DNA from 2 places in the Paenibacillus sp. LjRoot153 genome. Region 2 is predicted to be linked to the other one. Evidence: predicted binding sites of a transcription regulator. Region 2 holds the regulator's gene; the other holds the start of a gene.
What was found. Region 2 encodes CtsR, which represses protease genes until heat stress. Its sites were predicted from a motif close to ATGGTCAATAAAGGTCAAACA; they were not measured.
Positions count from the first base shown of each region.

Region 1: the regulator CtsR is predicted to act here: its motif matches at 3,517-3,537, upstream of clpP (ATP-dependent Clp endopeptidase proteolytic subunit ClpP).

Region 1 covers NZ_CAXUQH020000001.1:307,232-323,410, forward strand. Annotated here, with positions in the region: gene whiA (DNA-binding protein WhiA) at 1-263, shown strand, start outside; gene ACSQ8P_RS01400 (HPr family phosphocarrier protein) at 411-680, shown strand; gene ACSQ8P_RS01405 (stalk domain-containing protein) at 893-2,656, shown strand; gene clpP (ATP-dependent Clp endopeptidase proteolytic subunit ClpP) at 2,848-3,429, opposite strand; tRNA gene ACSQ8P_RS01415 (tRNA-Arg) at 3,609-3,680, opposite strand; gene ACSQ8P_RS01420 (sugar-binding transcriptional regulator) at 3,945-4,967, shown strand; gene gap (type I glyceraldehyde-3-phosphate dehydrogenase) at 5,050-6,057, shown strand; gene ACSQ8P_RS01430 (phosphoglycerate kinase) at 6,223-7,404, shown strand; gene tpiA (triose-phosphate isomerase) at 7,437-8,189, shown strand; gene gpmI (2,3-bisphosphoglycerate-independent phosphoglycerate mutase) at 8,191-9,729, shown strand; gene eno (phosphopyruvate hydratase) at 9,760-11,052, shown strand; gene ACSQ8P_RS01450 (M50 family metallopeptidase) at 11,152-11,859, shown strand; gene ACSQ8P_RS01455 (hypothetical protein) at 11,926-12,789, opposite strand; gene secG (preprotein translocase subunit SecG) at 12,990-13,226, shown strand; gene ACSQ8P_RS01465 (hypothetical protein) at 13,356-13,511, shown strand; gene rnr (ribonuclease R) at 13,521-16,179, shown strand, end outside.
Region 2 covers NZ_CAXUQH020000001.1:7,720,630-7,736,808, reverse strand. Annotated here, with positions in the region: rRNA gene ACSQ8P_RS33640 (23S ribosomal RNA) at 1-910, shown strand, start outside; rRNA gene rrf (5S ribosomal RNA) at 982-1,098, shown strand; gene ACSQ8P_RS33630 (CtsR family transcriptional regulator) at 1,451-1,912, shown strand; gene ACSQ8P_RS33625 (UvrB/UvrC motif-containing protein) at 1,926-2,432, shown strand; gene ACSQ8P_RS33620 (protein arginine kinase) at 2,456-3,517, shown strand; gene clpC (ATP-dependent protease ATP-binding subunit ClpC) at 3,702-6,146, shown strand; gene radA (DNA repair protein RadA) at 6,387-7,754, shown strand; gene disA (DNA integrity scanning diadenylate cyclase DisA) at 7,794-8,873, shown strand; gene pssA (CDP-diacylglycerol--serine O-phosphatidyltransferase) at 8,959-9,717, shown strand; gene ACSQ8P_RS33595 (DUF1573 domain-containing protein) at 9,797-10,192, opposite strand; gene ACSQ8P_RS33590 (PIN/TRAM domain-containing protein) at 10,346-11,413, shown strand; gene ispD (2-C-methyl-D-erythritol 4-phosphate cytidylyltransferase) at 11,466-12,221, shown strand; gene ispF (2-C-methyl-D-erythritol 2,4-cyclodiphosphate synthase) at 12,218-12,703, shown strand; gene gltX (glutamate--tRNA ligase) at 12,740-14,194, shown strand; gene cysE (serine O-acetyltransferase) at 14,539-15,195, shown strand; gene cysS (cysteine--tRNA ligase) at 15,192-16,179, shown strand, end outside.

The DNA.
Region 1 (16,179 bases), 7.4 Mb from region 2:
TCGTGAACTGTGAAACGGCGAACTTGAATAAAACGATCGGGGCAGCCGTCAGACAAATCGAAAATATTCGATTGTTGCAGCGGGAGATCGGTCTAGATAGCTTGCCTGAGAAGTTAAGAGAGGTTGCGGAGATTAGACTTGCGCATCCTGACTTGAATTTGAAGGAAGTTGGAGACATGCTTTCGGGCAGTGTCAGCAAGTCAGGTGTGAATCATCGCCTGCGGAAAATAGACGAATTAGCCGAAAAACACCGAAATTCGTAGATAAGTCCGGGCTGTACAACGCTTGTATAAGTTTTTCGCATTTTTTCTAGTGTACTTGAAGGAAAAATGCTATAATGTTAAAACATAAGGTAAACGCTGTTATTAATAGTAATCCATATAAGCTCCACACTAGGGGGAATTAGTTCCATGTCCAGACGTCCAGTCGTTGTGAAGTTGAGAACAGGACTTCATGCCAGACCTGCGGCATTGTTTGTTCAAGAGGCGAATAAGTTTTCATCGGAGATCTTTGTTGAGAAAGATGAGAAGAAAGTGAATGCAAAGAGCATCATGGGAATTATGAGTCTTGCGATCAGCACAGGGACCGAAGTCTTCATAAGTGCAGAAGGTTCGGATGCAGAGCAGGCTGTAAACGCTTTAGTCACATTAGTCAGTAAGGAAGAGTTGGAAAACCAATAATCCTTTAAAAGCCTACCTTTCGAGGGGGCTTTTTTGCATTGTGTATGGCTGAATCACAATCGTGCTAAAAGTGTCAAAATTGTTAACAATTAGTGGCATGGAGCAACCTTTTCCAATTGATTACGTCTAATAGACGTGGTCGTGATGGATAAGGCTATTTGTATTTCCAAATAGCGCCCCTATCCCAAGATTGAAGAAGGAGCCGAAGTGAAATGAACGTAGTAAAGAAAGAAATGATTGCCCTACTGGCGTTACTCGTATTTCTAGTCAGTACGATAACAGCACCAGCCGCACATGCGGTATCAACGAGCTCGTCCTTTATTTTACTTTATATTGATAAGTCAGAAGCATTCGTAAATCAGGAGCAGATCCATCTTGAATCTCCATCTACCATTATTGATGGAAGCACCTTCGTCCCAGCCAAATTCTTGGGTGATACATTAGGATTTCAAGTAGAGTGGAACGATTTATCCCGTACGATTCAAATGGCGCCTCCAGGTTATAACATTGTTCTTGATTCCGATCATAAGACGGTGACAACAAATGGGGTGGATGTACCCTTTAATTCCGTAGCCGCTATCGTTAATGGCAAATTGCTTGTGAAGCTGACATGGTTAGCAGATTATATGGGTGCAAAGTACACTTATAACAGCGAACTAAGACGTGTAGAGATCGTGCATTTTAAGGCGCCTGAGGGCATCTACATCGATCAAGACAGCAATTCTCGTCCAGTGGCCAAGTTTGCTACTGCGAAGCCTACCTACAGGCTTGGCGAGCCTGTTAAGTATTTGGATTTGAGTTATGATCCAGATGCAGAAGGTATCGTATCCTTCGATTGGACAGGTAAACAAGAGGCATACTTCAAAGCTGGCCAATATCCAGTAACCTTAACGGTTAAGGATGGTCATGGGCATGTGAGTAAATTGTTCAAAAGCTTTGTGAACGTTGTTAATGAACCGTATTTGTCGGAAGTCGAGTATCCGATTTATATGAAACCGGTTGGCGGATTCATCAAAACGAACTGGACGACCATCTGGTCACATTTTAATGAGTTGCCAATGCTTCCGAAAGACGTGAAAGAAGTACAAGGGCGCACGCTGCTTGTGAGTGATAGCCCGGAAGAGTTCACATCGAGCGGTATTCTGTACCAAGACAATATTAATGGTAAAGCGCGTTTGTACGCGGATCATATCAATGGCACGCAAAAGAAGATGACGTTTGCCATCTTTGCAACTAATAACACAGACAAACCGATTACAATCAAAACGACGAATAAAGGTGAAGTATATCCTTCTGTTTATGCGAACTTGATTGGCAGCGAAGCGTCGGTTGATTTCCTTCTAAACAACGTGTACACGGAAGAGATGACGGTTCTGCCTCATGCAAGCTATGTGTATGCGAAACTACCTGAATTCTATCCAGGTCAAGGTGTGAATTTGTTCTATGATGTCGAAACAAACGGCGAGCTGCAAATGTCCTTTATCGCAACGGAGAAAATGCTGACGCCAACGACGGTGAAGGAGTTGCCTCTACTCTCCTTTAACGGTCATGTACGCGGTACTTTCCCCGTTTCGGAGATTGAATGGAAAATTGATGCCACAAGCTTCACCAAAGCCTCCGTGTTAACGATCGGAGATAATAAGACAGATCCATTCGTCAAAGGCTACGACGTGATGCGTAAGCAAGTCGTGGAGAATGGTGGGAATTATGGCGTAGTCTATAAAATCCATGCAGATAAGCCGCGCAAAATGGCTGTCATGATCATGGCTAGAGGCGGCGTGTTCAAGGGACCGTTTAAAATCAATGGTGAAATCATTCCTGTACCGTATTCTGGTGTCATTACGGCCTTCGATGGCTTGGAAGTATTAGCACGTACAACTGGTACCGAAGATGCCTTAGATATCGAGTTCACGCCTCCAGCGGGCTCAGCGTTTCCGATTGATTTGATCTTCTACCCATTGGAAGATAAGAAATGAGAAAAACTTCTATCGAAGTACTTCGAGGAAGAGCGACCGCGTTTTAAATGTAGTTTTTATCGCCAATAAGAATTTGATTTTGCGTGTATCGGAAACTTAGAAATTCTTATGTGGAGATTAAAAAAACCAGCCGAACATCAACGCTCATGCGAGCAATGTTGTTCAGGCTGGTTTTTTCATGTATGAAATGATTAGACGCGCTCGATGACTTTATCGATGAGTCCGTATTCGGCTGCTTCTTTAGCACTCATGAAGTTATCACGGTCTGTATCCTTCTCGATACGCTCGAACGTTTGTCCAGTGCGCTCAGCTAGGATCTTGTTCAGGTTATCTCTCATTTTCAAAATACGCTTCGCGCGAATCTCGATGTCGGAGGCTTGACCTTCTGCGCCGCCAAGCGGTTGGTGAATCATGACTTCGCTGTTTGGAAGCGCGTAACGCTTGCCTTTGGCACCAGCTGTGAGCAAGAAGGCACCCATCGAAGCGGCCATACCTACACAGATCGTGGATACGTCTGGTTTGATGAACTGCATCGTGTCGAAGATCGCCATGCCGGCTGTGATGGAGCCCCCTGGGCTGTTAATGTAAAGCGAGATATCTTTATCAGGATCTTGTGCGGCCAAGAAGAGCAACTGAGCAATGATGGAATTCGCCACAACATCGTTGACACCCGTGCCTAAGAATATAATGCGGTCCTTTAGCAAGCGAGAGTAGATGTCATATCCTCTTTCACCGCGCGCGTCTTGTTCGACGACCATAGGAATAAAACTCATGAGAATGACCTCCTTGGGGTTGGGTTACCTACTATTGGGTACATACTATTTACAGTATCTACAAGTATGATAACGAAAAAACGTCTGAAGGTCAAGAAAGGTCAAACTAAACACAAAAAAAAGCAGCTTCAGAGCTGATTTGGCGATTAAACCTTAACTCATGTAGCTGATTTGTTGGACGCGCCCGAAAGGAATCGAACCTTTATCTCAGGCTTCGGAGGCCTACGTCATATCCATTGGACCACGGGCGCATAGTTTAGAAAAAGTGAAGCAAGGGTTATTATAAGTCAGCTTTCCATAAAAAGCAAGGAGGTAAGCCCTTACAGGGCTATTTGGAGAAAAATGTTTGAACAAATGTTGAATGTTGAGTTGGAAATGGTTATAATAAGAACTGTAAATGAGAAATGAAATATGGAATTGCGCAAGGAACTTTTTTTTCACCCAGGTGGGACACAAAATGTATACCTGGGACAAAAAACGTCCTACTTTGGATCGGGAGCGTTGGAAGTCGTCCTATGAGAGAGATTCTAGACATTCAGAAACAGCTCATGCCTGATCTTATGGACATCATGAAGAAACGCTACTCGATTCTGCAACACATCTTGGTTTCCGGTGTTGTCGGACGAAGGACGTTAGCGTCCTCACTCGACATGACGGAGCGCGTACTCCGCGGTGAAGTCGATTTCCTGAAGGAGCTAGGGCTTCTGGAATCGGACGCAAGCGGTATGAAGATCAGCGAGTCTGGTCGTCAGCTGCTGGAAGATATGCAGCCGATCATTAAGATGGCGTTTGGCTTGACAGATTTGGAAGACAGCATTGCCAAAGCTTTTCACATCTCCCATGTGATTATCGTCCCTGGGGATTCAGATACTTCGGTATTTACGAAGAAGGAGCTTGGGCGCGCTGGTGCGGCCGCCTTACGTAAATATGTTGCCAAAGATGATATCATCGCGGTAACAGGTGGATCAACCATGGCTCAGATCGCTAATAACCTAGCCATCTCGTCTTCGATGAAAGGTAGTTGGTTCGTTCCTGCACGTGGAGGACTTGGTGAAAGTGTGGATATGCAAGCGAATACGATTGCTTCCATTATGGCCAAGAAAACTGGTGGGAAATACAGGCTGCTGCATGTGCCAGATCATCTTGGGGAAGAGGCGTATCAATCGCTGATTCAAGATCCACAGATTCAGGAAGTTGTGAACGCGGTGCGCAGTTGTCGCATTGTTGTACATGGTATCGGAGATGCTATGGTCATGGCACGCAGACGTAAGGTAGATAGTGATACTACAGGCAGTCTGAGAGCTGATGGTGCACTTGCTGAGGCGCTTGGATATTATTTTGACCGCCAAGGAAATGTGGTTCATAAGATGCCGACAGTCGGACTTAGACTGGAAGATCTGCAGCGTGTTGAGGTTGTGATTGGTGTTGCTGGCGGGAAGAGCAAGGGGGAAGCGATCGCTTCTGTACTGCGACATGGGCAAGAAGATGTACTTGTTACAGATGAAGCAGCTGCCTTAGAAATTATGAAACATGTATAGCATGAAGTTGCCATCATAACGTATGCCATTCATGGCTGCGTTTTGAAATATAATATTTATGTAATCTTAGGAGGAAATGACTATGACAACAAAAGTAGGTATTAACGGTTTCGGACGTATTGGTCGTAACGTATTCCGCGCAGCATTGAACAACGAAGATGTACAAATCGTAGCAGTTAACGATTTGACAGACGTTAAAACTTTGGCGCACTTGCTCAAATATGACACTACTCACGGTAAACTAGACGCTACAGTTGAAGCTGGTGAAGGTGAATTGATCGTTAACGGTCGTTCCATCAAGGTTTTTGCTGAGCGTGACCCTGGGAACCTGCCTTGGGCATCTGTAGGCGCTGAAATCGTAATCGAGTCCACTGGTATTTTCACAGCGAAAGAAAAAGCAGCTCTTCACTTGAAAGGTGGAGCTAAGAAAGTTATCATTTCCGCTCCTGCTTCCGACGAAGATATCACAATCGTACTTGGTGTTAACGAAGACAAATACGATCCAGCTGCACACACAATCATCTCCAATGCTTCATGTACTACGAACTGTCTAGCTCCTTTCGCGAAAGTTATCAACGATAGCTTCGGAATCGTAAAAGGTATGATGACAACAGTTCACTCGTACACAAATGACCAATCCGTTCTTGACGTTCCACATAAAGACCTTCGTCGCGCGCGTGCAGCAGCTGAGAACATCATTCCTTCCAGCACTGGCGCAGCAAAAGCAATCGGTCTAGTTCTTCCTGAGCTTAAAGGCAAATTGAACGGTATGGCTATGCGTGTTCCTACACCTAACGTTTCCGTAACTGATTTGGTTGTTGAGCTTAAAGTTAACGTAACTGTTGACGAAGTAAACGCAGCTTTGAAAGCAGCTTCCGAAGGCCCTCTTAAAGGCATTCTGAACTACACAGAAGATGCACTTGTATCCAGCGACTTCAATGGTGACCCAGCTTCTTCCACAATCGACGCATTGTCCACAATGGTAGTTGGCGACAACATGTTGAAAGTTGTTTCCTGGTACGATAACGAGTGGGGTTACTCCAACCGCGTTGTTGACTTGGTAGCTTTCATCGCGAAAAAAGGTCTGTAATTTCATAATTCATCAATTGGAAAACCACATGAAGGGGAGAAGCGATTCTCCTCTTTATGTGCGATTTACCCTGTAAAAGGATAGAACCGGAAGAAACCATACACGCCAGAGCTTATGCTTACGAAGATAGTTTTACTAAAGCAAAACTTTTAGGAGGCTTTTACGATGAATAAGAAAAGTGTTCGCGATGTTGAAGTAGCTGGTAAGAGAGTATTTGTTCGCGTTGATTTCAACGTGCCTGTAGAAAACGGACAAATTACGGACGATACACGTATCAGAGAAACGCTTCCTACGATTAAATTCTTAGTAGAAAAAGGCGCTAAAGTTATTCTTGCTGCTCATTTTGGTCGTCCAAACGGTCAAGTGGTGGAAGAGCTTCGTTTAACACCAGTTGCTGCAAAATTGGCTGAACTTCTTGGTCAAAACGTGATCAAAGCGGATCAATCCGTTGGTGAAATCGTGAAAGCACAAGTCGATGCGCTTGAAAATGGCGATGTTCTATTGCTTGAAAACGTTCGTTTCAATGAAGGTGAAGAGAAGAATGATCCAGAGTTGGCAAAAGCATTCGCTGACCTCGCGGATCTGTTCGTAAATGATGCATTCGGTGCTGCTCACCGTGCACACGCTTCGACTTCAGGGATCGCGGCATACATTCCAGCTGTTTCCGGTCTTTTGATGGAGAAAGAGCTTGATGTTCTTGGTAAAGCACTGAACAACCCAGAGCGTCCTTTCACAGCTATCGTTGGTGGATCCAAAGTAAAAGACAAAATCGCTGTCATTGAAAACCTCCTGAACATTGCAGACAACGTCTTGATTGGTGGCGGTCTGTCCTATACATTCTTGAAAGCACAAGGCTATGAAGTCGGTAAATCACTTCTGGACAATTCGAAGCTTGATCTAGCGCTTAGCTTTATTGCGAAAGCAAAAGAAAAAGGTGTAAACTTCCTGCTTCCGGTGGATATCGTTGTTGCTGACAAATTCGGTGCAGATGCAAACGTGCAAATCGTTGACATTGATAGCATTCCTGCGGATTGGGAAGGCATTGACATTGGACCGAAAACGCGTGAGCTTTATGCAGACGTTATAGCGAAGTCCAAACTAGTTGTTTGGAACGGACCGATGGGCGTATTCGAAATCGAGCCCTTCTCCCACGGTACACGTGCAGTAGCACAAGCTTGTGCGACAACTGAAGGTTACACAGTTATCGGTGGCGGTGATTCCGCTGCAGCAACTGAGAAATTCCATTTGGCTGAGCAAATGAACCACATGTCCACAGGCGGCGGCGCTTCCTTGGAGTTCATGGAAGGTAAAGCATTGCCAGGCGTAGTAGCGCTTAACGACAAATAAGAAATTATTTTTCATAAAAGGAGCCCTAATTCATGAGTAGAACACCGATTATTGCGGGTAACTGGAAAATGTTCAAAACCGTTTCTGAAGCAATCAGCTTCGTGAACGAAGTAAAAGGCAGCACAGTAGAAGGCGTGGAGAGCGTTATTTGCTCCCCTTTCACAAACCTTCCTGCTCTTGTTGAAGCTACAAAAGGTACGGACGTTCACGTTGGCGCACAAAACCTTCACTTTGAAGATAATGGCGCGTTCACAGGCGAAATCAGCGGTGTGATGCTGAAAGACCTTGGCGTTGAGTATGTCATCATTGGTCACTCAGAGCGTAGAGCTTACTTCGCTGAGTCCGACGAGATCGTGAACAAGAAAGTCGTTGCGGCTTTCAAACATGGCTTGAAACCAATTCTTTGCGTAGGCGAGAAATTGGAAGAGCGTGAAGCGGGTCAAACGAAAGAAGTTTGCAAAGTACAAACAGAAGCAGCTTTCGCTGGTTTGAGTGCAGAGCAAGCGGCGCAAGTCGTTATCGCTTACGAGCCAATCTGGGCAATCGGAACGGGCAAATCTTCAACAGCTGAAGATGCACAAGACGTGATCGGTTACATCCGTACATTGGTAAGTGGTCTTTATGGCGCAGCAGTGGCGGATAGCGTTCGTATCCAATACGGCGGCAGCGTGAAGCCTAACAACATTGCTGAGTACATGGCACAGCCTGACATCGACGGCGCACTTGTAGGTGGAGCGAGCTTAGAGTCCGCTTCCTACATTCAACTCGTCCAGGGGGCGAAGTAACATGTCCAGACCGAAACCGGTAGCACTCATCATTCTCGATGGCTTCGGACTCCGCTCGGAAGAGCAGGGGAATGCGGTTGCTCATGCCAAAAAGCCTAACTATGACCGTTACTGGTCTACATTTCCTCATACAACCCTCACTGCTTGCGGTGAGGCTGTAGGTTTGCCAGAAGGGCAGATGGGGAATTCTGAAGTAGGACACTTGAACATCGGCGCGGGCCGTACTGTGTATCAGGATCTGACACGGATTTCGAAATCGATTCGTGATGGTGAATTTTACGACAATGAAACGATTCTAGGCGCTGTGCGTCATGCCAAAGAAAACGGCAAGAAGCTTCACCTGTACGGTTTGCTTTCTGACGGCGGCGTGCACAGTCACATTCAGCATTTGTTTGCTCTATTGGAATTAGCGAAGAAAGAAGAGTTCAATGAAGTCTACATCCACGCATTCCTGGATGGCCGCGACGTGGCTCCGGATTCTGCGAAGGGGTACATGGAACAGCTGTTGAATAAAATCAAAGAAGTCGGCGTAGGCAAAATTGCGACTGTACAAGGCCGCTATTATGCGATGGACCGCGACAAACGCTGGGAGCGTACGGAGAAATCCTACCGCGCCATGGTGTATGGCGATGGACCAACCTACACGGATCCAATGAAAGCGATCGTTGAATCTTACGAGAAATCCGTTTACGATGAGTTCGTTATGCCAACGGTTATCGTTGGTGATGACGGCAAACCGGTAGGACTTGTAGAATCAGGCGATGCGGTAATCTTCTTTAACTTCCGTCCTGACCGTGCGATTCAGCTGTCCCAAGTCTTCACGAATGAAGACTTCCGCGGCTTTGATCGTGGTCCTAAAGTAGCTAAGAACCTCTACTACGTGTGTCTGACGCTGTTTAGCGAGTCCGTAGACGGTTTCGTAGCCTACAAACCGAAGGATCTCGACAACACGCTGGGCGAGGTGTTGGCTCAGAATGGTCTAACGCAGCTTCGCGCTGCTGAGACTGAGAAGTATCCGCATGTAACTTTCTTCTTCAGCGGTGGTCGGGATGCCGAATTGCCAGGTGAAACTCGCCTTCTGATTCCTTCCCCGAAAGTTGCGACGTACGATTTGCAACCGGAGATGAGCGCATACGAATTAGCGGAAGCAGTCGTGAAAGAAGTAGAAGCTGAGCGTCATGACGTGATCATTTTGAACTTCGCGAACCCTGACATGGTAGGTCATTCTGGATTGCTTGAGCCAACGGTAAAAGCGATCGAAGCGACAGACGAGTGTCTTGGTAAAGTTGTCGAAGCGATTCTAGCCAAAGGTGGCGTAGTCTGCATCACAGCGGATCACGGCAACGCGGATGTGGTTACGAATGCAGACGGTTCACGCAACACAGCGCATACAACGAATCCTGTGCCTTTTATTGTGACGGACAAATCTGTTACACTAAGAGACGGCGGTATTCTGGCAGATATTGCACCAACAATGCTAGACTTCTTAGAAGTGAAGCAACCAGAGCAAATGACGGGTGCAACAATTCTAAAAAAATAACTTATATTATTGAAGGAGTGTTTTATCACAATGACAATTATTTCTGATGTTTACGCACGCGAAGTATTGGATTCCCGCGGTAACCCAACGGTTGAAGTAGAAGTATACCTAGAGTCCGGCGCATTCGGCCGTGCTATCGTCCCTTCAGGCGCTTCTACAGGCGCATACGAGGCTGTTGAGCTTCGTGATGGTGACAAAGGTCGTTACCTTGGTAAAGGCGTTCTGAAAGCTGTTGAGAACGTAAATGAAATCATCGCTCCTGAAATCATCGGTCTAGACGCACTTGATCAAGTTGGCATCGACAACAAAATGATCGAGCTTGACGGTACTCCTAACAAAGCTAAACTGGGTGCTAACGCAATTCTAGCTGTTTCCATGGCTGTTGCTCGCGCAGCTGCTGACGCTTTGGACGTGCCATTGTACGTTTACCTTGGTGGATTCAACGCCAAAACTCTTCCAGTTCCAATGATGAACATCATCAACGGTGGGGCACATGCCGACAACAACGTTGACGTTCAAGAGTTCATGGTTCTGCCAGTTGGCGCTCCAACATTCAAAGAAGCTCTTCGCATCGGCGCTGAGATTTTCCATAGCTTGAAATCCGTATTGAAAGAAAAAGGCCTTAACACAGCAGTTGGCGACGAAGGCGGATTCGCTCCTAACTTCAAATCAAATGAAGAAGCAATCACTACAATCCTTACAGCTATCGAAAACGCTGGTTACAAACCAGGTGTTGACGTATTCTTGGGTATGGACGTTGCTTCCACTGAGTTCTTCAAAGATGGTAAATATCACCTTGAAGGCGAAGGCAAATCCTTCACATCCGCTGAGTGGGTTGACTTCTTGGCTGCATGGGTTGATAAATACCCAATCATCACTGTTGAAGATGGTTGCTCCGAAGACGATTGGGAAGGTTGGAAATTGCTTACTGAGAAATTGGGTAACAAAATTCAACTCGTTGGTGATGACTTGTTCGTTACGAACACGGAGCGTCTATCCCGCGGAATCGAAGAAAACATCGGTAACTCCATCTTGGTTAAAGTTAACCAAATCGGTACGCTTACTGAGACTTTTGATGCGATCGAAATGGCAAAACGCGCTGGTTACACAGCAGTTATCTCCCACCGTTCCGGTGAGAGCGAAGACAGCACAATCGCTGATATCGCTGTTGCTACTAACGCTGGTCAAATCAAAACAGGTGCTCCGTCCCGTACGGACCGTGTAGCGAAATACAACCAACTTCTTCGTATCGAAGACGAGTTGTTCACTGTAGCTCAATACGCTGGTAAAAAAGCATTCTACAACTTGAGAAACTTCAAGTAATAAGATCCGTATGTAACTATATGGCGGGCAGGTGGCTTACACCTGCCCGTTTTGGCGTATAATGGGGTAAAGTCGTCTGATGCAATGGAGGTTATGCTTTTGAGCAACTGGGTAAAAACGATCCTGTTCCTAATAGGCTCCGCAGTGCTCACGCACTGGATTCCTTCTTCATTTTTTCGGAACCTGGACACGATGGTACATGAGTTCGGGCATGCAGTTGCGACACTTGCGCTGTCCGGCAAAGTCATGTACATCGAGCTGTACAGGGACCACAGCGGCGTCACTTACTCGTCCATGACTAAGTCATGGGCCATTATCCCAGTCTCGCTGGCGGGTTATATGACCGCCTCGCTGTTTGCTTGGTTTTTGTTCTCGGCTTACGCCAGAGGTAAGCAGCGGCTGGGGCTGCAGGTGATGACGGCGCTGTCTGCGCTGTCACTCGTACTATTCGTACGGAACAGCTTTGGCGTTACGTTCCTGCTCGGTTTTATTCTCTTGACCGTGCTGGCTTTGGCGCTTGCGCCGAAGTGGCTGCGCGATTTCTATTACCTGCTGCTGGCGTTCTTATGCCTGGAGGAGTCGGTATTCGGCCCAGGGTCCTTAATCGTATATGCTTTGCAAAACAGCCGGGGTGCTGGTGATGCGAGTAATTTGGCCAACCACACAGGGATACCCGCCATTGTGTGGGCGATCGGGTTTACGTTGTTCGCACTATGGTGTGCGAAGCAAGCGGTGCAGGCCTTCCTCGGGCGCAAAAAAGGAGCGCAGCGCTCTACTAGATCTACCGCAATGTCATATCGCGACTAGGTCGGCACACAATAAGCGGCAGCCTGGACTGAGAACATAGTCCTAGGCTGCCGCTGTTTTGTTTAATCAGGTATTATTGCTTGCCTGCGACGGACCGAATGATAAACGCTTACTGATAGCCTTAGAGATGACGTAAATCAGTAGAGGGAACAAGACATAATAATAGGGATCCCACCACGCGCGAATATCGAGTATTTCACTATTTTTTAGGACAAGCGTTAGGATATAAAAAGATGCTGTCAGCATACAAAGATTGATCCATCCTTGCTTCCATCGGAGCTTCACCAATGTGATGACGATGAGGGTTGCGAATACATAATAAATGGCTGCAAAGGCGGTTGTATCGTGAGCAGGGTCGGTAAACCAGCCAGGATGATAGAATCGGTTTTGGAACACCATGATCGGGATGATATGGAAGGTTCCGAGGAATGGAGCGGTACACATAAAAAGTAATAGCGAGTGAAGCCATCCTTTGAGGGGTTGTAATAGGTCAGAATAGATCCGTTTGGCTACCATAAAGTAAATAGGAAGCCCAAGGGAGGTATACTCAATTCGCCACCAGTATAGCGTATAGATATGCAGCTTGACGAACAGCCATTCCACACCCGCAAAGAGCCCGATAAAGACGATTTTCCAAAACCAGCCCAGTTGAAACGTCGTTAAGAAGGTTGCTGCGGCGGGGACAGCAAACATATTGGAGGTCAACGCTCCAATATTGCTATCATAGTAAGCGAAGCTTTTGATTATTTTAGGGTGATACTGATAACTACCTAAATAAATATAAATGACAGTTTCAATGATGTAAGCGATTTGCACCATGATCAGAAAATGCAAAAAGCTTCGGATCGTATTTTTTCTGAAGCATATGTAAGCTAGCAGGGATAAACTGATCAGGCTCAACCCTATATACCAATAGGAGTTGTGACTCAATAGAATATTCTCCTTTTCGACAAAAGAGATTTGTTATTTTAAGGGTATTATGCCTACCTATGATGAAAGATATGAGGGGCTAAGTAAATCACAAATGGTTCGTCGCATCACATCGGGCATTTGTTGTGTTCCTGGACGAACTATGTTAAAATACTTATGCTAGTTGTATAAGGCAAAGAATCGGCAATTGGGGTGCTAATATGTTAATCTTTATGAAAATTTTGTTAATCATAGCTTCGGTTGGATTAATCGCGATTGTCCTTTTACAAAAAGGGAAAAGCGCAGGCTTGTCCGGTGCCATTTCCGGTGGCGCAGAGCACTTATTTGGTAAACAAAAAGCTCGTGGTTTGGAACTATTTTTGTCCCGTGCAACAATGGGTCTTGCTGCTGCATTCTTTATTCTTTCTATTGTCGTAGCATACGTAGTGAAAAGCTAACACACATAAAACGATAACAGCAGGAGAACTATACTCCTGCTGTTTTTTCATTTTAAACGCGTATATAGGATAGACGGATTGGTATGGGCATGTGCTGGAGAAACTAATCTCCATCTAGGAAGAGGAGTCATGTGCGTATACCAAAACGCCGATTCGGATGCGCGAGAAAGCCAAGGGAGGCTGATGTGCTCTGAGTTTATCCTTTCCTTAGAAGTGGCATACTATGGAGTGAGGGAATCGGGTACGGCGATCGAAGAGCTTGGCTCAACAACAACAAGAAGGTGAAGAGAGTACATGATAAAAGAGAATGAAATCGTAAGTTTGATGCAAGAAGAGGCGTATAAGCCTATGTCCTATAAAGAGCTTGAGAAGCATTTCGGGATTGGCAGCGCAAATGAGTTTAAAGATTTTATAAAAATGCTCAATCAATTAGAAGAAAGCGGTCATATTGTACGAAGCCCAAATGATCGTTATGGCGTTCCTGAACGGATGAATTTGGTGCGAGGCAAGCTGCAAGCCCATGCGAAGGGTTTTGCATTCTTAATTCCTGAGGATCGTGAGCACCCAGACGTATACATTAATGCGCACGACCTGAATACCGCGATGAACGGTGATATCGTATTTGTGAAAGTCACATCGCGCAGCCAAGGCGGCGGCCGTCTAGAAGGCGAAGTTGTACGTGTGATTACGCGGGCGAACTCGCAGATCGTTGGTGTTTTCCAAAGCCAAGATACGTATGCCTTCGTCATTGCAGATGATAAACGGGTGACAAGAGATATTTTTATCCCGCAGCATGCTTTTATGGGAGCAGTTTCTGGACAAAAGGTCGTTGTCAAAATCGTGAACTACCCAGAGGGACGATCAGCGGCGGAAGGTGAAGTGATAGAGATTCTGGGTCATAAAGATGATCCAGGTGTCGATATTTTGGCTATCATACGCAAACATCAATTACCAGAAGCGTTCCAGCCAGAAGTTCTGGCGGAAGCTGATGCAGCACCAGATTCGATTACAGAAGAAGAAATCATCGGGCAAGGTCGTCGTGATCTTCGTGCGAAAACCATTGTAACCATCGATGGTGAAGATGCGAAGGATTTGGATGATGCGGTAAATGTGGAGTTGTTGGAAAATGGTAACGTTCGACTTGGCGTGCATATTGCCGATGTAAGCTACTATGTGCGGGAAGGTACGGCACTTGATATTGAGGCTTACAACCGCGGATGCTCCGTGTATTTGACCGATCGTGTGATTCCGATGCTGCCGCACCGTTTATCTAACGGGATTTGTTCGTTGAACCCGCAAGTAGACCGGCTGACGATGTCTTGTGAGATGGAATTTGACCAAGATTTAAAGGTTGTTAATCATGAGATTTTCACCAGTGTAATCAAAACAAAAGAACGAATGACGTATACGAATGTACGCAAGCTGCTGACAGGCGAGGCAGAGCCAGAAATCGTGGAGAAATATGCGTATTTAATGGAAGACTTCAAACGTATGGAAGAACTAGCAGCTAGGCTTCGTTCTAGACGGATGAAGCGCGGCGCGATTGATTTCGACTTTGAAGAGTCCAAGATCCTTGTAGATGCTGAGGGTAAGCCAACCGATATTGTCAAAAGAGAGCGCTCTGTCGCTGAAATGATGATTGAAGAGTTCATGCTAGCCGCGAATGAGACGGTAGCGGAGCATTTCACTTGGCTGAAAGTGCCATTCCTGTATCGGGTGCATGAAGATCCGGATGCCGAGAAGTTGATGAACTTCATGGAGTTCGTGACGACCTTTGGTTATGCGATGCGTGGCGGTAAAGGTGGGGCTATTCATGCGCGTTCCTTGCAGGCTCTTCTTGAGGATATCAAGGGATCGCCGGAAGAGACTGTGATTAGCAAAGTGATGCTGCGCTCGATGAAGCAGGCTAAGTATGATGCACAGAGTTTGGGACATTTTGGCTTAGCGGCTGAGTTTTATTCCCATTTCACATCACCGATTCGTCGTTATCCGGATTTGGTTATCCATCGAGTTATTCGTGAGGTGTTGGAGAACGGTGGAACTCTTTCAGATAAACGTCATGATTATTTAGCTTCGCGTATGAACGATATTGCCCAGCAGTCCTCCGAGCGTGAGCGTGTTGCTGTTGATGCAGAACGTGATACAGAGGCCCTGAAGAAAGCACAGTACATGCTGGATAAAGTCGGGGAAGAATTCGAGGGTATTATCTCGAGCGTAACGGGCTTCGGTATGTTCATTGAGTTGGATAACACGGTTGAAGGGTTAATTCGCTTGAGTGATTTGACGGATGATTACTACAACCATCATGAGAAGCAGCATGCGTTAATTGGCGAGCGGACTTCCAAAATTTATCGGCTTGGTGACAGTATTAAGGTGCGAGTTGCACGCGTGAGTATGGAAGATCATACGATTGATTTTGAATTGCTGGATATGAAACCTCGCAAAGAGGGTGGCTTTAACCGCGGTGGCGGCGGCCAGTTCAAAGGTGCAGGCGGGTTTAAAGGCTTCCGCGGTAAGACGGAAAATAGCAGAGCCGATAAAGGTAAAGGCCGGTCAGAAAAGGGCAAGGGTGGATACAAAGGGAAGGGTGGCTTCGCGAAGTCGCAACCTGTGGTTGGGCAAGGCGAGAGCACCAATAAGAGCGATGCTTCTGGGAATCAGGTAAACCGTGGAGACGCTGGGACAGGTCAAGGGAAGAAGCGTGGGCGTGCCGATAATGGTGCGGCGCGGCGGATTGAAATGGCCGCTCGCGGAGCTGCTGAAGGCGCTGGTGGTACAGAAGGCGCGGCAGGAACAGAGCAAGGGCGTAGAAGATCTAGGGGCAAAGGTCGAGGCCAAGGTCAAGGACAATGGCAAGGAAATGGCCAAGGTCAAGGTGAAGCTCAAGGTCAAGGTCAAGGCCAAGGAAGAAGAGGTCAGGGTCAAGGTCAAGGAAGAGCTGAGGGCTTTGCTG
Region 2 (16,179 bases):
CTTGGGCGCTGTCTCAACGAGAGATCCGGTGAAATTTTAATACCTGTGAAGATGCAGGTTACCCGCGACAAGACGGAAAGACCCCATGGAGCTTTACTGCAGCTTGATATTGGACTTTGGTACGATCTGTACAGGATAGGTGGGAGCCTTTGAAGCCTGAGCGCCAGCTTGGGTGGAGGCGCCGTTGGGATACCACCCTGATCGTATCGGAGTTCTAACCTAGTACCGTGATCCGGTATGGGGACAGTGTCAGGTGGGCAGTTTGACTGGGGCGGTCGCCTCCTAAAATGTAACGGAGGCGTTTAAAGGTTCCCTCAGAATGGTTGGAAATCATTCGCAGAGTGCAAAGGCATAAGGGAGCTTGACTGCGAGACCTACAAGTCGAGCAGGGACGAAAGTCGGACTTAGTGATCCGGTGGTACCGAATGGAAGGGCCATCGCTCAACGGATAAAAGCTACCCTGGGGATAACAGGCTTATCTCCCCCAAGAGTCCACATCGACGGGGAGGTTTGGCACCTCGATGTCGGCTCATCGCATCCTGGGGCTGAAGTAGGTCCCAAGGGTTGGGCTGTTCGCCCATTAAAGCGGTACGCGAGCTGGGTTCAGAACGTCGTGAGACAGTTCGGTCCCTATCTGTCGCGGGCGTAGGAAATTTGAGAGGAGCTGTCCTTAGTACGAGAGGACCGGGATGGACGTACCGCTGGTGTACCAGTTGTCTCGCCAGAGGCATCGCTGGGTAGCTATGTACGGAGGGGATAAGCGCTGAAAGCATCTAAGCGCGAAGCCCCCCTCAAGATGAGATTTCCCAGTATGTAAGACCCCTTGTAGACGACGAGGTTGATAGGTTCGAGGTGGAAGTGCGGCAACGTATGCAGCTGACGAATACTAATCGGTCGAGGGCTTAACCAAAATTCCTGAGTATAGTACTTTACGTGAAGTTTCGTATCTAGTTTTCAAGGCGCAAACAAACGCTTTGACTGTTTGGTGATGATGGCGGAAGGGATCCACGCGTTCCCATCTCGAACACGACCGTTAAGCCTTCCAGCGTCGATGGTACTTGAACCGCAGGGTTCTGGGAGAGTAGAACGTTGCCAAGCAATTGAAAGAGCCTTACATGGAGAAATCCAGGTAAGGCTCTTTTTTTGCATTGAATTGGTGACCGCAGCCCCCATCTAAATCGCTCAATGAGAAAAATGCAGCAAAGGCAGACTGGCGACACGTAGTAGAATGTTGGTAAATCGAGCAGTAGTAACAGCTTTTATTTGAAATACTCTCGAATAAATCCCTAGGTAAGGTCAACAATAGTAAGGTTCACATAAGGCTATCGGATTTGTAGGGAGAGACATTTTAGAGCAGTACTTGTCAAAAAGAAAGGAAATGATTATAATTTAGTTAAGGTCAAAGAAAGTCAAAGTCAATTTACTTCTAGAAATCTGGGAGGCCGAATTGATGCGCAATGTATCAGAAATTATTGAACAGTATTTGAAGCATGTCTTGCAACAAAGTACGGAAGGGGCTATCGAGATTCAACGGAACGATTTGGCGGACCAGTTTCAATGCGTACCATCTCAAATCAATTATGTCATTAGTACAAGGTTCACCTTGGAAAAAGGCTATGTGGTGGAGAGCAAACGCGGCGGCGGCGGTTATATTCGGATTCAGAAGATCGAGCTCAAGAGTCATGGATCTATTCTAGATCACATTTTCCGTACGATTCATACCCACATTGATCAAGTCACCTCAGAGGGGCTCATTTATCAATTGCAAGAGGGGCATTATATTTCCACCAGAGAAGCTAACCTGATTCGTGCAGCGATATCCAGAGATGTATTGACCTTTAAACTCCCGCTGCGCGATGAAATTCGGGCCAAGATTCTTAAAGCAATGCTGATATCCTTGCTTAGCAGATAAGGAGGCAGATGGAATGGTTTGTCAGGAATGCGGGAAACGACCGGCGACTCTTCACTTCACGAAGATTGTGAATGGAGACAAGAACGAGTTCCACATTTGTGAGAATTGTGCCCGCGAGAAGGGCGAGATGATTCCAGGAACATCGAACGGCTTTTCGATTCACAATTTACTATCAGGCTTACTTGATTTTGAACCATTGTCCGCGGCGAAGTCTCAGGCAATTCGCTGTGATAACTGCGGTCTTACGTACTCGCAATTCAGCAAATTAGGTCGGTTTGGTTGTGGGTCCTGTTATCAAAGTTTTTCAGTCAAACTAGACCCTCTTTTCAAACGAGTGCATGGGAATATCGTGCATGTTGGGAAAGTTCCCAAGCGAAGTGGCGGTATCATTCAAAGCAAGCGTGAAATCGATCTTTTGAAGAAAGATATGATGACCTGTATCGAGAGCGAAGAGTTCGAGCAGGCTGCTCAGATACGTGACCAAATTCGTGAAATTGAGAAGAAAATTGCGGGTATGTGAGTTTGTAAGGGAGTGTGAATCCAGTGACATTACAGCGGTTTACAGGAGATGCTTTGAGTGAATGGATGAAGGGTGAGGGGCCAGAGTCGGATATTGTCATAAGCAGTCGGATCCGTATTGCTCGTAACCTGAGAGATTATCCATATCCCATGCTCGCGACCAATCAACAATCACAGGAAGTGCTGGAACAGTTATCTGGTGTTCTTGAGAATGAAGAGTTGGAAACGATAAGCAACTTCTCGCTCATTCCACTCGCGGAGCTAAATGAGCTCGAGCGAATGGTGCTAGTGGAGAAACATTTAATTAGTCCAAATTTAGCTAACGAATCCAGAAATGGGGCCGTTATTTTAAGCGATAATGAGTCGATCAGTATCATGATCAATGAAGAGGATCATCTTCGCATACAATGTTTATGTCCTGGTTTCCAGATTAAAGAGGTTTGGGATCTGGCGAACCAGATTGATGATATTTTTGAAACACAGATGGATTACGGATACGATGAAAAAAGAGGCTACCTAACGAGCTGCCCGACTAATGTCGGCACAGGGATTCGCGCTTCTGTAATGATGCATTTGCCTGCACTAGTACTTAGTCAGCAAATTAATCGTATTTTATCCGCTGTTACACAAGTTGGGTTGACGGTTAGAGGATTATATGGGGAAGGTAGCGAAGCTTTAGGTAATCTATTCCAAATCTCTAATCAAATTACGTTAGGTCAATCGGAAGAAGAGATTATTGATAATTTATATAGTGTGGCGAGGCAAATTATAGAGCATGAACGCGCCGCGAGACATAAGCTATTGCAAGAGTCTAGAATGCGTATCATTGATCGTGTGAATCGATCCCTTGGTATTCTATCCTATGCGGGGATTATGGACTCTAAGGAAGCGGCACAGCGACTGTCAGATGTACGCCTGGGTATCGATCTAGGTATCATCAACAATGTATCCCCTCATGTTCTCAATGAATTATTGGTCATGACGCAACCTGGTTTTCTTCAGCAATATGCGGGTGAGAAGCTGAATGCGGAAGAGCGAGATATGCGACGGGCGGAACTGATTCGTGAGAAGTTTGGCAGGGTATAAGAAAGAAGAAGTGAGAACACCTCTATCGAGGCCATTCAGAGATGAGCGACCGCGTTTAGAGGTAGGTTTTATCATCAATTAGAAAGATGTTTTCGGGAACCGAAAACTTATACTCTCTAATGTGGTAAGATAAGATTCATCCTTTAGGAATTCCATAGATATACTACTTTTGGAGGTGTTCGCTATGATGTTTGGCAGATTTACGGAACGTGCGCAGAAGGTGCTTTCTCTTGCTCAAGAGGAGGCTGTTCGATTAGGACATAACAATATTGGAACAGAGCACATTTTACTAGGACTTATTCGTGAAGGTGAAGGCATTGCTGCTAAAGCACTCGTTGCGCTCGGCTTAGGTCTTGAGAAAATTCAAGATGAAGTTGAATCTCTAATTGGCAGAGGGCAAGAACAGCCGACCAACATCGCGTATACACCTAGAGCTAAGAAAGTGATCGAACTTTCAATGGATGAAGCAAGAAAATTAGGTCACACGTATGTGGGGACTGAACATATTTTGCTCGGACTTATCCGTGAGGGTGAGGGTGTAGCTGCAAGAGTTCTTAATAATCTTGGGGTTTCCTTGAATAAGGCACGCCAGCAAGTTCTTCAACTGCTAGGCAGCAGCGAAACGGTGTCACCTAGTCATGGTACCAATCCAAATGTGAACACGCCTACATTGGATGGTCTGGCAAGAGATCTGACTGCGTATGCCAAAGAAGGGCATTTGGACCCAGTTATCGGCCGTAGCAAAGAGATTGAGCGTGTGATTCAAGTATTGAGTCGCAGAACCAAAAACAATCCTGTACTAATCGGCGAACCAGGGGTTGGTAAAACAGCCATTGCAGAAGGCCTTGCACAGAAAATCATTAACAATGAAATTCCGGAAACGTTGAAAGATAAACGCGTTATGACGCTTGATATGGGTTCTGTTGTTGCAGGAACGAAGTATCGCGGTGAATTCGAAGATCGTCTCAAAAAAATCATGGATGAAATTCGTCAAGCTGGCAATATCGTATTGTTCATTGATGAGCTTCACACCTTGATTGGTGCTGGCGGAGCAGAAGGTGCTATTGATGCTTCTAACATCCTGAAGCCGGCACTTGCTAGGGGAGAGCTTCAATGTATTGGTGCTACAACGCTAGATGAGTACCGCAAATACATCGAGAAAGATGCTGCACTTGAGCGTCGTTTCCAGCCGATTACGGTAGACCAACCATCACCTGAAGAAGCCGTGCAAATCCTTTATGGTTTGCGTGATCGCTATGAAGCGCATCACCGTGTGAAAATCACAGATGCCGCGATTCAAGAGGCTGTAAAGCTGTCGGATCGTTACATCACAGATCGTTTCTTACCGGATAAAGCGATCGACTTGATCGATGAAGCGAGCTCCAAGGTTAGATTGCGTTCGTACACAACACCGCCTTCCTTGAAGCAGCTTGAAAGTAAGCTCGAGAACATCCGTAAAGAGAAAGATGCTGCGGTTCAAAGCCAAGAGTTTGAGAAAGCAGCAGGACTTCGTGATACGGAGCAAAAGCTTCGCGAAGAACTAGACTCCACGAAGAATGAGTGGAAGGAAAAGCAAGGTCGTTTGGATACGGAAGTTACACCAGATGATATTGCACAAATCGTAGCGAGCTGGACGGGAATCCCGGTTAGCAAGCTTGCTGAAGAAGAAACAGATCGCTTGCTCAAGATGGAAGATATCCTTCATGAGCGCGTCATTGGACAAGAAGAAGCAGTGAAAGCTGTGAGTCGTGCGATCCGCCGCGCAAGAGCAGGTCTGAAAGATCCGAAGCGTCCGATGGGCTCCTTCATTTTCTTAGGACCAACAGGTGTTGGTAAAACCGAGCTTGCACGCGCACTAGCAGAATCCCTCTTCGGTGATGATAATGCGGTTGTTCGTATCGATATGTCCGAGTACATGGAGAAGCATTCGACTTCCCGTTTGGTAGGGGCGCCTCCAGGGTATGTGGGTTATGAAGAAGGTGGTCAGCTGACGGAGAAAGTTCGCCGTAAACCTTATTCTGTCGTCCTCCTCGATGAAATTGAGAAGGCACATCCAGAAGTATTCAACATTCTGTTGCAAGTTTTAGAGGATGGTCGTTTAACGGATTCCAAAGGTCGTACCGTTGATTTCCGTAATACACTAATCATTATGACTTCCAACGTCGGCGCGGACATGATTAAGAAAAACTCCTCGCTTGGCTTCACAGCTGCACTTGATGCTGGAAGAGACTATACGAATATGAAAGATAAAGTCATGGGCGAGTTGAAGAAAAGCTTCCGTCCTGAGTTCCTTAACCGGATCGATGAAATCATCGTATTCCACTCTTTGGATGAAGCACACATTGCACAAATCGTTAGCTTAATGGCTGATGATCTGCGCAAGCGTCTGAAAGAGCAAGAGGTTGATTTCTTGTTAACGGATAAAGCGAAGATGTTCCTGGCCAAGGAAGGATTTGATCCAACCTATGGTGCGCGTCCATTACGCAGAGCGATCCAGAAGCATATCGAAGATCGCTTATCGGAAGAATTGCTGAGAGGCAATATTTCCAAAGGTGATTCACTCACGATTGATGAGAATGAAGGCGAACTGGTTGTCCTTAAGGGCGAAGGCGTCACATTAGCGAAATAAGAGAAAGTGAAGAAGCATTTCACTTCATCCGATGAGGGTGGAGTGAAATGCTTTTTAATTTCAAATAATATGTTTCACATTATACAACGGCAATATTTCTGAATAATCGCTTCCTGTCCTATGAGGACGGTGTAGTCGTTTATTTTGTTTCAGCACTTTCATGAGAAACATAAAAATGGTAAACTTTATTGGTAAGGATAACCAAAAAGGGTATCCCCATGTTAAGGAGTAATTTCTTCTATGAGTAAACAAAAAACCAAATTTAGCTGTCAAGAATGCGGCTATGATTCACCGAAATGGATGGGCAAATGCCCAGGTTGTCAGTCATGGAATACGATGGTGGAAGAAATTGAAACAGTCGTTCGTACGCAGGGTATGACATCTTCTATCCCCAAAACGAAAGAAAAAGCGATCCCCATCATACATATAGAAAGCAGCTCTGAACCCAGAGTTGTCACGAGCAACAAAGAATTAAATAGGGTCCTAGGTGGAGGTATTGTCCCTGGGTCACTCATCCTCGTTGGTGGAGATCCGGGTATCGGGAAATCAACCTTGCTTTTGCAAACGTCCTTCGAGCTCACACAAGCCCAGCAAAAAGTCCTTTATATATCTGGAGAAGAGTCCATTAAGCAGACCAAGCTTCGTGCCGATCGCTTAAACGCGTCATCTCCGCTGCTATACGTTTTATGTGAGACGAACCTCGAACTTATCGAGGAAGCTATACAAGAGACGAATCCTGACTTTCTCGTCATTGACTCGATCCAAACGGTATTTCACCCGGCGATTACTTCGGCACCCGGAACCGTATCGCAGGTTCGAGAATGCACAGGCCATTTTATGAGAATAGCTAAGGGTAAGGGAATTGCAACGGTCCTAGTCGGGCATGTGACGAAGGAAGGGGCAATAGCGGGGCCTAGAATGCTGGAGCATATGGTCGATTGTGTGCTCTACTTTGAAGGGGAGCGACATCATTCCTATCGTGTGTTAAGAGCGGTGAAGAATCGTTTTGGTTCAACAAATGAAATCGGTATTTTTGAAATGCAAGAGGTTGGTCTCGTAGAAGTTAACAATCCATCAGAGTTGTTTCTATCGGAAAGGCCGCTAGGCGTGGCTGGATCAGCCGTTGTTGCTAGTATGGAGGGGACGCGTCCTGTCTTGGTGGAGATTCAAGCACTCGTCTCCTCGACGAATTTCCCTTCGCCGAGAAGGATGGCAACGGGTGTTGATCATAATCGCCTTTCTTTAATTATTGCGGTATTAGAGAAACGGATGGGTATGTTTTTACAAAATCAAGATGCTTATCTCAACGTAGCTGGTGGGATCAAGCTTGATGAGCCTGCCGTGGATCTGGCAATTGCGATTAGTATTGCATCCAGTTTCCGGGATCAACCGACGCAACCATTTGATGCTGTGTTCGGTGAAATCGGTTTAACAGGTGAAGTCCGCGGCGTATCTCGGATTGATCAACGTGTGAAGGAAGCAGAGAAGCTTGGTTTCCGTAGAATTATTATGCCTGAGAAAAGTTTAAAGGGGTGGACACATCCGAAAGGGATGGAGATTATTGGGGTAAACACGGTGGCAGAGGCATTGAAAGCCGCGCTTGGTTAGCGTGAGTTCTGCAAGCTATAAGCCTTCAGGAGGAAAATGATGAGTAAAGAAGAGATGAAACGAGATGTGATGAGCCAATTGCTCCAACTGGTAGCACCTGGTACGCCATTTCGTGATGGTTTGGAGAATGTCTTACGCGCCAAAACAGGTGGACTGATCGTTGTAGGTTTCAGTTCCGAGGTAACTGAAATCGTGGATGGCGGATTCTCCATAAATTGCGACTTTTCGCCTAACTATTTATATGAGCTTGCCAAAATGGATGGTGCTATTATCCTCAGCGAAGACATCAAGCGTATCCTTTATGCGAACACGCAATTGATTCCGGATTCCTCCATTTCCTCGTCTGAAACGGGGATTAGACACCGAACAGCGGAGCGTGTGGCGAAGCAAACAAATAAATTAGTTGTTTCCATTTCACAGCGGCGGAATGTCATTACGCTTTATCAAGGTAATTTAAGGTATGCGCTGAAGGATATCGGCGTCATCCTGACCAAAGCGAATCAAGCGATCCAAACGTTGGAGCGATACAAGGTTGTTTTGGATCAGTCATTAACGAATCTGAGTGCATCGGAGTTTGAGGAACTAGTCACTCTGCATGATATTACCAATGTCATTGCAAGATTTGAAATGGTCTTACGCATCAAAGCAGAAATTAATCGTTATATTAACGAACTTGGCAATGAGGGACGCTTAATTAGCATGCAATTAGAAGAACTTGTAGGGAATGCGGAACTTGAGGCGCGTTTGCTCGTAAAAGATTATGTAAGAGAATTATCTGAGGAAAGAGTCAAAGAGATGCAGGCTGGTTTGAAGCGTCTGTCATCGGATGAGCTGCTAGAGCCCCAGCAAATTATTCGCTTGCTAGGGTATTCTCATACCAATTCGATTGCTGAAGAGCCGGTTTCCCCACGTGGCTTCCGTATTTTAGGCAAAATTCCGCGGTTACCATCCATCATTATTGGTAATCTAGTTGAGAAGTTTGGCTACTTGCCGCACATGATGATGGCGACGATCGAGGAATTGGATGAAGTTGACGGAATCGGAGAAGTGAGAGCCCGCGCCATTAAGGAAGGTCTCAAAAGAATTCAGGAACAAGTGTTCATTGACAGACATATTTAAAGTGGATACAATCATAAAGTATCATTGTTAAGGTTTCATGTAGTCAAGTTTAGGGTATAGTAAATCCAGAGGTGGACAAAAACATATGTTAACAAAATCAATTCCCAGTCTCTTTACAGTAGGGAACTTATTCCTAGGCGTACTATCGATTATCCTAGCCTTTAGTGGAGAACATGGCATCGCTGCCGTGCTTGTCATTGTCGCTATGCTATTGGATGGACTCGATGGACGTGTTGCGAGAGCGTTGAACGCTCAAAGTGAGTTCGGTAAAGAATTAGACTCCTTATCCGATGTGATCTCTTTCGGTGTCGCTCCTGCTTTCATCATGTATGTAGTTGCATTTAACGATCCTACCGTCATTAGCCCAGCTTTTGCTTGGATTGTAACGGCGATCTTCCCGATCTGTGGAGCGCTGCGGTTAGCTAGATTCAATGTTGTTGCCGGTACGCCTGGCTATTTCATCGGTTTACCGATTCCAGCAGCAGGCGGTGTTCTTTGTACGTTAGCTCTTTTCGTGAACGATATTAACGTCTATGTACTTCTTGTAAGTACAGTTCTATTGTCATACTTAATGGTCAGCACAGTGAAATATCCGAATTTCAAAAAGGCGGGTATTCCAAAAGCTGCGATTTGGATTACACCAATTATCGTTGCAGCAGCTATCTTGATTGCAATCAAATGGCCAGAATCCATTTCCAAAATGATTTTCGTACCACTTCTGATGTATGCTCTTTATGGCTTAAAAAAAAACGTTGATGGATACTTCATCCGTCTCCGTAATCTTCGCAGAAAGAACAAAAGACGTGGCGTGGACGACACAAATTCAGTGAACTCTGACGTGTAAGCACATTGTTCGAAAATAAAAAGCATTTATTTTCTCCTGATCTTCAGGAAGAAAATAAATGCTTTTTTTGTTTTCATCATCATGACATGTTGAATAGGCCCAGTGTTGTACATTTCTTTGATTCATTCTCAACGACTTGCTCCAAATTAATATCAAGAATGTTGCTTAGCGCAGACATGTAGAAGAGATTCCTTCCTAGTTCGCTACTAACGACCTCAATGCATTGTTCACATAAGTGGCCAGATACATGGGTGCGAAGAACATCCTTAGCCTCATCCAAGGTCATCTCTGGATGATACTCTTGCTTGGCTGCATGGACCTGGATACATCCACATTCAGTAATGGATTTCACCACGGAGCGGTTGGCAGCTGCGCCTGACTGTTGAAATTTGGATAAGACATCAAGCAGACTGCGGTGACGGAGTAACAATTCAGACACTTGATCTTGAAACTGCTTTAAAGTCAAGGAGCTCATTCCATCCACCTCTGGTAGGTTGGTAACTTCCATTTCATTATAATGGATGCCCTCTAATATTTCAATTTTCCGACTAAAGAAGTGATTAACGTTGCATAAATTGGAACATAATTGTAATAAGGCTCAAAAAAAGTTGATGCAGGAGGTGAATCTGTGATGAAGAAATGGGTACAAATCATTTTAGCCATCATGGGTGGCAGTTTAGGTTATAGGTGGAGCGATTCGTTCCTACAAGCGACGGATGTGACAAGTCATGCAGGACAAGTATTTTGGATTAATAGCTTATGTGCAGTAGGGATGTTTTTGATTTCAGCGTGGGTAGCTAACATTGGCATGAACTTGCTGATGAGAGGTGAGCGCAATGTCACGGATATTCCCGTGTCGGACTTGCTTTCAGGTACACTAGGACTCGTGATTGGGCTATTGGTTTCAGTCATGTTATTTCCCGTGCTTGAGCAAGCCAAATGGGCAGGGCCATTCTTACCTTTCCTCGTTTCGGCTGTATTGGGCGTTATGGGCTTCCGTATCGGTTACAGCAAGCGGGAAGAACTTGTGCAGGTCATTGCGAAGAGCCGATCTGGCGGTCCTGAGAAGCAGACACATCGTCCGTACGAGGAACATAAGATTTTGGACACGAGTGTCATCATCGATGGTCGGATCGCAGATATTTGCAAGACGGGATTTATCGAGGGGACCCTGGTTATTCCGGAGTTCGTACTAGAGGAATTGCAGCATATTGCAGACTCATCAGATCTACTGAAGCGAAACCGTGGACGTCGCGGACTGGACATTTTGAACAAAATCCAAAAAGAACTTGAAGTGAAGGTCCTCATTTATGAAGGCGACTTCGAAGAAATTGCCGAAGTGGACAGCAAGCTGGTGCGCTTAGCCAAAGTGCTTCAAGGGAAAGTAATTACGAACGATTTTAACCTAAATAAAGTATGTGAACTACAAGGTGTGTCTGTGCTTAATATCAACGATCTTGCGAATGCGGTGAAGCCAGTTGTCCTACCGGGAGAAGAAATTATTGTTCAAGTCATTAAAGACGGCAAGGAACATGGACAAGGTGTAGCTTATCTCGATGATGGTACGATGATCGTTGTCGAAGGCGGACGTGATTTCATCGGTATGACGCTGGAAGTGATGGTAACGAGTGTGCTTCAGACGTCGGCGGGGCGAATGATTTTTGCCAAACCAAAACTATTGGAAAAAGCACAGTAAAACCAGTATGATAAGGAGATGTAACATAGCTCTTTCAAGTTGACTTGGGCTTATGATTACGAAGAAAGCTTTCGTTTGGAAGCGCCAAGTTGGAGGACTTATGGGGAAGCTAGGAGTTATCATCGTAGCAGCGGGCAAAGGTTCACGCATGGGTACAGCAGAAAGCAAACAATACCTGCAACTGGGACAGAAGCCAATTCTGGTACATACCTTGCAATTATTTCAAAACATACATGAAGTGGATGAAATTATTCTCGTTGTTGGTGCAGATGATGTGAATCGCTGTAACGGCTATGTCACGAGCTATGCACTTACGAAGGTAACTTGTGTGCTGGCAGGTGGCGTGGAGCGGCAGGATTCCGTTAGACGAGGTCTCCATGCCTTGCAAGAGGGCACGCAATGGGTGCTTGTGCATGACGGTGTTCGCCCTTTCGTAAGAAAAGAACATATGTTCGAGTGTCTGTCAAAGGCGCAAGAAATAGGAGCAGCGGTCTTAGCCGTTCCCGTCAAAGATACAATTAAAGTTGTGGATGCAGCAGATAAACGCATTCAATCGACACCGGATAGACGAAGCTTGTGGGCCATCCAAACGCCGCAGGCTTTTCGTCTTTCTCTCTTACAGGAGGCGCACGAAAAGGCCCAGCAGGATAAGTTCATGGGGACAGATGACGCGAGTCTAGTTGAGCGTTTAGGCGCAGCGGTACACGTGGTAGAAGGGGACTATTATAATATCAAAATAACGACCCCAGAAGATTTACCTTGGGCAGAATGGATTTTACATAACATAAGGGGAGAGGCATGGGAATGATACGTGTAGGAAATGGATTCGATGTTCATCAATTGGTAGAGGGTCGTAAGTGCATCATTGGAGGCGTAACGATTCCTTATGAAAAAGGGTTGCTAGGGCACTCCGATGCGGACGTCCTGTTGCACGCGATTAGTGACGCGATCTTAGGCGCACTTGGTCTTGGCGATATCGGAAAGCATTTCCCAGATACGGCTGCCGAGTACAAAGATGCGGATAGCTTAGTCTTATTGAAGCGGGTATGGCAATTAGCGAAGGAGAAGGGCTACAAATTGGGGAATGCAGATTCCACGATTATCGCTCAGAAGCCGAAGATGCTGCCTTACATCTCACAGATGGTTGAAATCATCGCAGCGGCACTAGAAGCGGAGCCCGATCAAGTCAACGTGAAAGCCACGACAACGGAACAGCTTGGATTCACGGGGCGAGGCGAGGGAATCGCGGCACAATCGGTTGTTTGTTTAATTCGCGATGTGATAAAATAGCAGATATTCATGCATGGAAGAAAAGGGGATACAACGATGAGTAAGCCTTTACGCGTGCGTTATGCACCTAGTCCGACTGGACATTTACATATTGGCGGTGCCCGTACGGCACTATTTGATTATCTATTAGCACGTAAGAACGGCGGCGCATTTGTTGTGCGCTTTGAAGATACGGATCAAACGCGCCATAAGGAGTCTGGTATCGAAGACCAGTTGAATGGTCTGAGATGGCTTGGCCTAGAATGGGATGAAAGTGTGGATATCGGAGGCCCTTACGGTCCTTACCGTCAGATGGAGAGACTTGATATCTACAAGACTTACCTCGATAAGCTGTTACAGAGCGGTCACGCCTATGGCTGTTATTGTTCTGAAGCGGATCTAGAGCAAGAACGCGCTGAGCAAGAGGCTAGCGGGGAAATGGGCGGCTACTCCGGCAAATGCCGTAACTTGACGCCTGAACAAATCACTGCATACCAAGCGGAAGGCCGTGTGCCTTCAACGCGTTTCCGTGTGCCAGCGGATCGCATCATTGCCATCGAAGACAAGGTTCGCGAGCATGTGGAATTCGATTCCAATGGGATTGGTGATTTCATTATTGCGCGCCCAGATGGGATCCCAACATATAACTTTGCCGTTATTGTGGATGATCATTTGATGAAAATCAACTTGGTTATTCGTGGGGAAGAACATCTATCCAATACGCCAAGACAAATCCTAATGTACGAAGCGCTGGATATGCCGATTCCGGAATTTGCCCATTTGGCATTGATTTTGAATCCTGATCGTAAGAAGATGAGTAAACGTGATGAGTCGATCATCCAGTTTATCGAGCAGTACAAAGAGCTTGGTTACTTACCAGAAGCGGTGCTGAACTTTATCGCGCTGCTAGGTTGGTCACCTGGCGGAGAAGAAGAGATGTTCACGAAGGAAGAATTGATCGCGCAGTTTGATCTGGATCGTGTATCCAAGAGCCCGGCTGTGTTTGATATGGATAAATTGAACTGGATGAACAACGCTTATTTGAAAAAGGCTCCGCTTTCCCGCGTTGTGGAGTTGTGCTTGCCACATTTGCGTAAAGCTGGGTATATCCAAGGTGACTTGGATACAGCTGCACAAGCGTGGGTAGAGGCACTAGTTGGCCTCAATCAAGAGAGAATGCGCTTCGCGGCTGAGATCGTGGAATTATCTAGCATTTTCTTCAAAGAAGAACTGGTCATCGACGAAGAAGCATCGGCCGTATTGAAAGAAGAACATGTCCCTGTCGTGTTGACGAGCTTCTTAGCTCAAGTCCAGCAAGCAGAAGCTTTCACGGTTGAAGCGATGCCGGCGCTGCTAAAGGCGGTACAGAAGGAAACAGGCTTCAAAGGGAAGCAGCTGTTCATGTCTGTTCGCTCCGCGTTGACAGGTCAAGTCCATGGACCGGATCTGAATGTATCTCTATTCCTGCTTGGGAAAGAAAAAGTTGTTTCACGTCTTAAGAGCTTATTGTAAAGCGAGTTCCTTTTCGCTATACTTAACTCAATGAAATATGAAATGCCATGATCAGGAGAGTATGGTTAAGTGAGGATTTGTCAGAGAGGATAATCAAGGCCGTGAGGCTTTGGCTGTGAGTTATCCAATCCTTGTAATCAGAAATGCACCTGGGAGCAGCCGCGCCGAATACTCACCGTGAGTAGGGTAGGCGCAGCCGAAACACCCACGTTACGGGTTTGAGTTGGGAGACTTCCGAGTCACCAAGCAGAGTGGAACCGCGATAACCCCGCCTCTGCAGCCTTAGGGCTGCAGGGGCTTTTTTTATTTTTTACCAACATCATTCTAGGCAAGAAGGTGAGCATATGTGGTCAACGATCAAATCTGATATATCCGCCGTATTCGATAACGACCCTGCAGCGCGCAGTTGGTTTGAGGTTGTTTTTACGTATTCGGGACTTCATGCGATTTGGTCGCATCGGATTGGACATTGGTTTTATACAAGAAGGATGTATACTCTGGCACGTATCGTTTCTCAAATAAGCCGGTTTATGACAGGCATCGAAATCCATCCAGGAGCAACGATCGGCAGAAGGTTGTTTATTGATCACGGGATGGGAGTTGTCATCGGGGAAACCTGCGAGATCGGTGACGATGTCATCTTGTATCAAGGAGTAACTTTAGGTGGAACGGGGAAAGAGAAAGGTAAGAGACATCCAACAATTGGCAATAATGTAGTTATTGGTTCCGGTGCCAAAATCCTCGGATCCTTCCTCGTAGGTGAAAACTCACGTATTGGCTCTAATGCGGTTGTGATTCAGGAGGTTCCTTCCAACAGCACAGTCGTCACGATTCCCGCCAAACTGGTGAAGCGAGATGGTGTCCGTGTAAATAGATTAGATCATGGCAATTTGCCCGATCCGATCGTCGATATTTTCCAAGAATTACAGAATCAAATTAATGAGTTGAAATTCCAACTGGAAGAAGAACGGAAGCAGAATGGAGAATTGAGGAGAACATGACACTCAAAGTATACAATACCTTAACGCGCAAGAAGGAAGAGTTTATTCCGATTGAGCCAGGCAAAGTAAAGATGTACGTATGTGGTCCAACCGTATATAACTATATTCATATTGGCAACGGACGTCCTGTTATATTTTTCGACGTGGTTCGCCGTTATTTGGAAACGCAGCAGTATGAAGTAACCTACATTACGAACTTTACCGATGTGGATGATAAAATGATTCGCAAAGCCGAGGAGATGGCGGTTTCCGTGCCAGAACTTGCCGAAACGTTCATCGCGGCTTTCTTAGAAGATATCCAATCTCTAGGTGTTCATGAAGCCACGCTGAATCCGCGTGTAACAGAGAATATTCAAGAAATCATCGAATTCATTGCTGCGCTTGTAGAGAAGGATTTCGCATACGAAGCTCGTGGCGATGTGTATTATAGAACGTCGAAATTCACGGATTACGGCAAACTTTCTAAACAAAATTTGGAAGAGCTGCAGCACGGAATTCGTGTTGAGGTGGATGAGCGTAAAGAGAATCCTCAGGACTTTGTCCTATGGAAAGCGGCGAAACCAGGTGAGATTTATTGGGATAGCCCTTGGGGTCAAGGCCGCCCAGGCTGGCATATTGAGTGCTCCGCGATGGTGCGCAAATATTTGGGTGAAACGATTGATATTCACGGAGGCGGGCAAGATTTAACGTTCCCTCACCATGAATGTGAGATTGCTCAAACCGAGGCGGTAACCGGTCATCCAATGGCCAATTATTGGTTGCATAATGCTTTTCTAAATATTGATAATGAAAAAATGTCGAAATCACTCGGAAATGGTATTTTAATTCGAGATCTAGTTAAACAAATTAAACCGCAAGTATTCCGTTTCTTTATGCTATCCGCGCATTATCGGAATCCGCTTAATTTCAGTGATGAGAGTTTGAAGCAAGCGGCGAATGCGTTGGAACGGATTCAGAATGCTTACGATAATATGAAGCATCGAC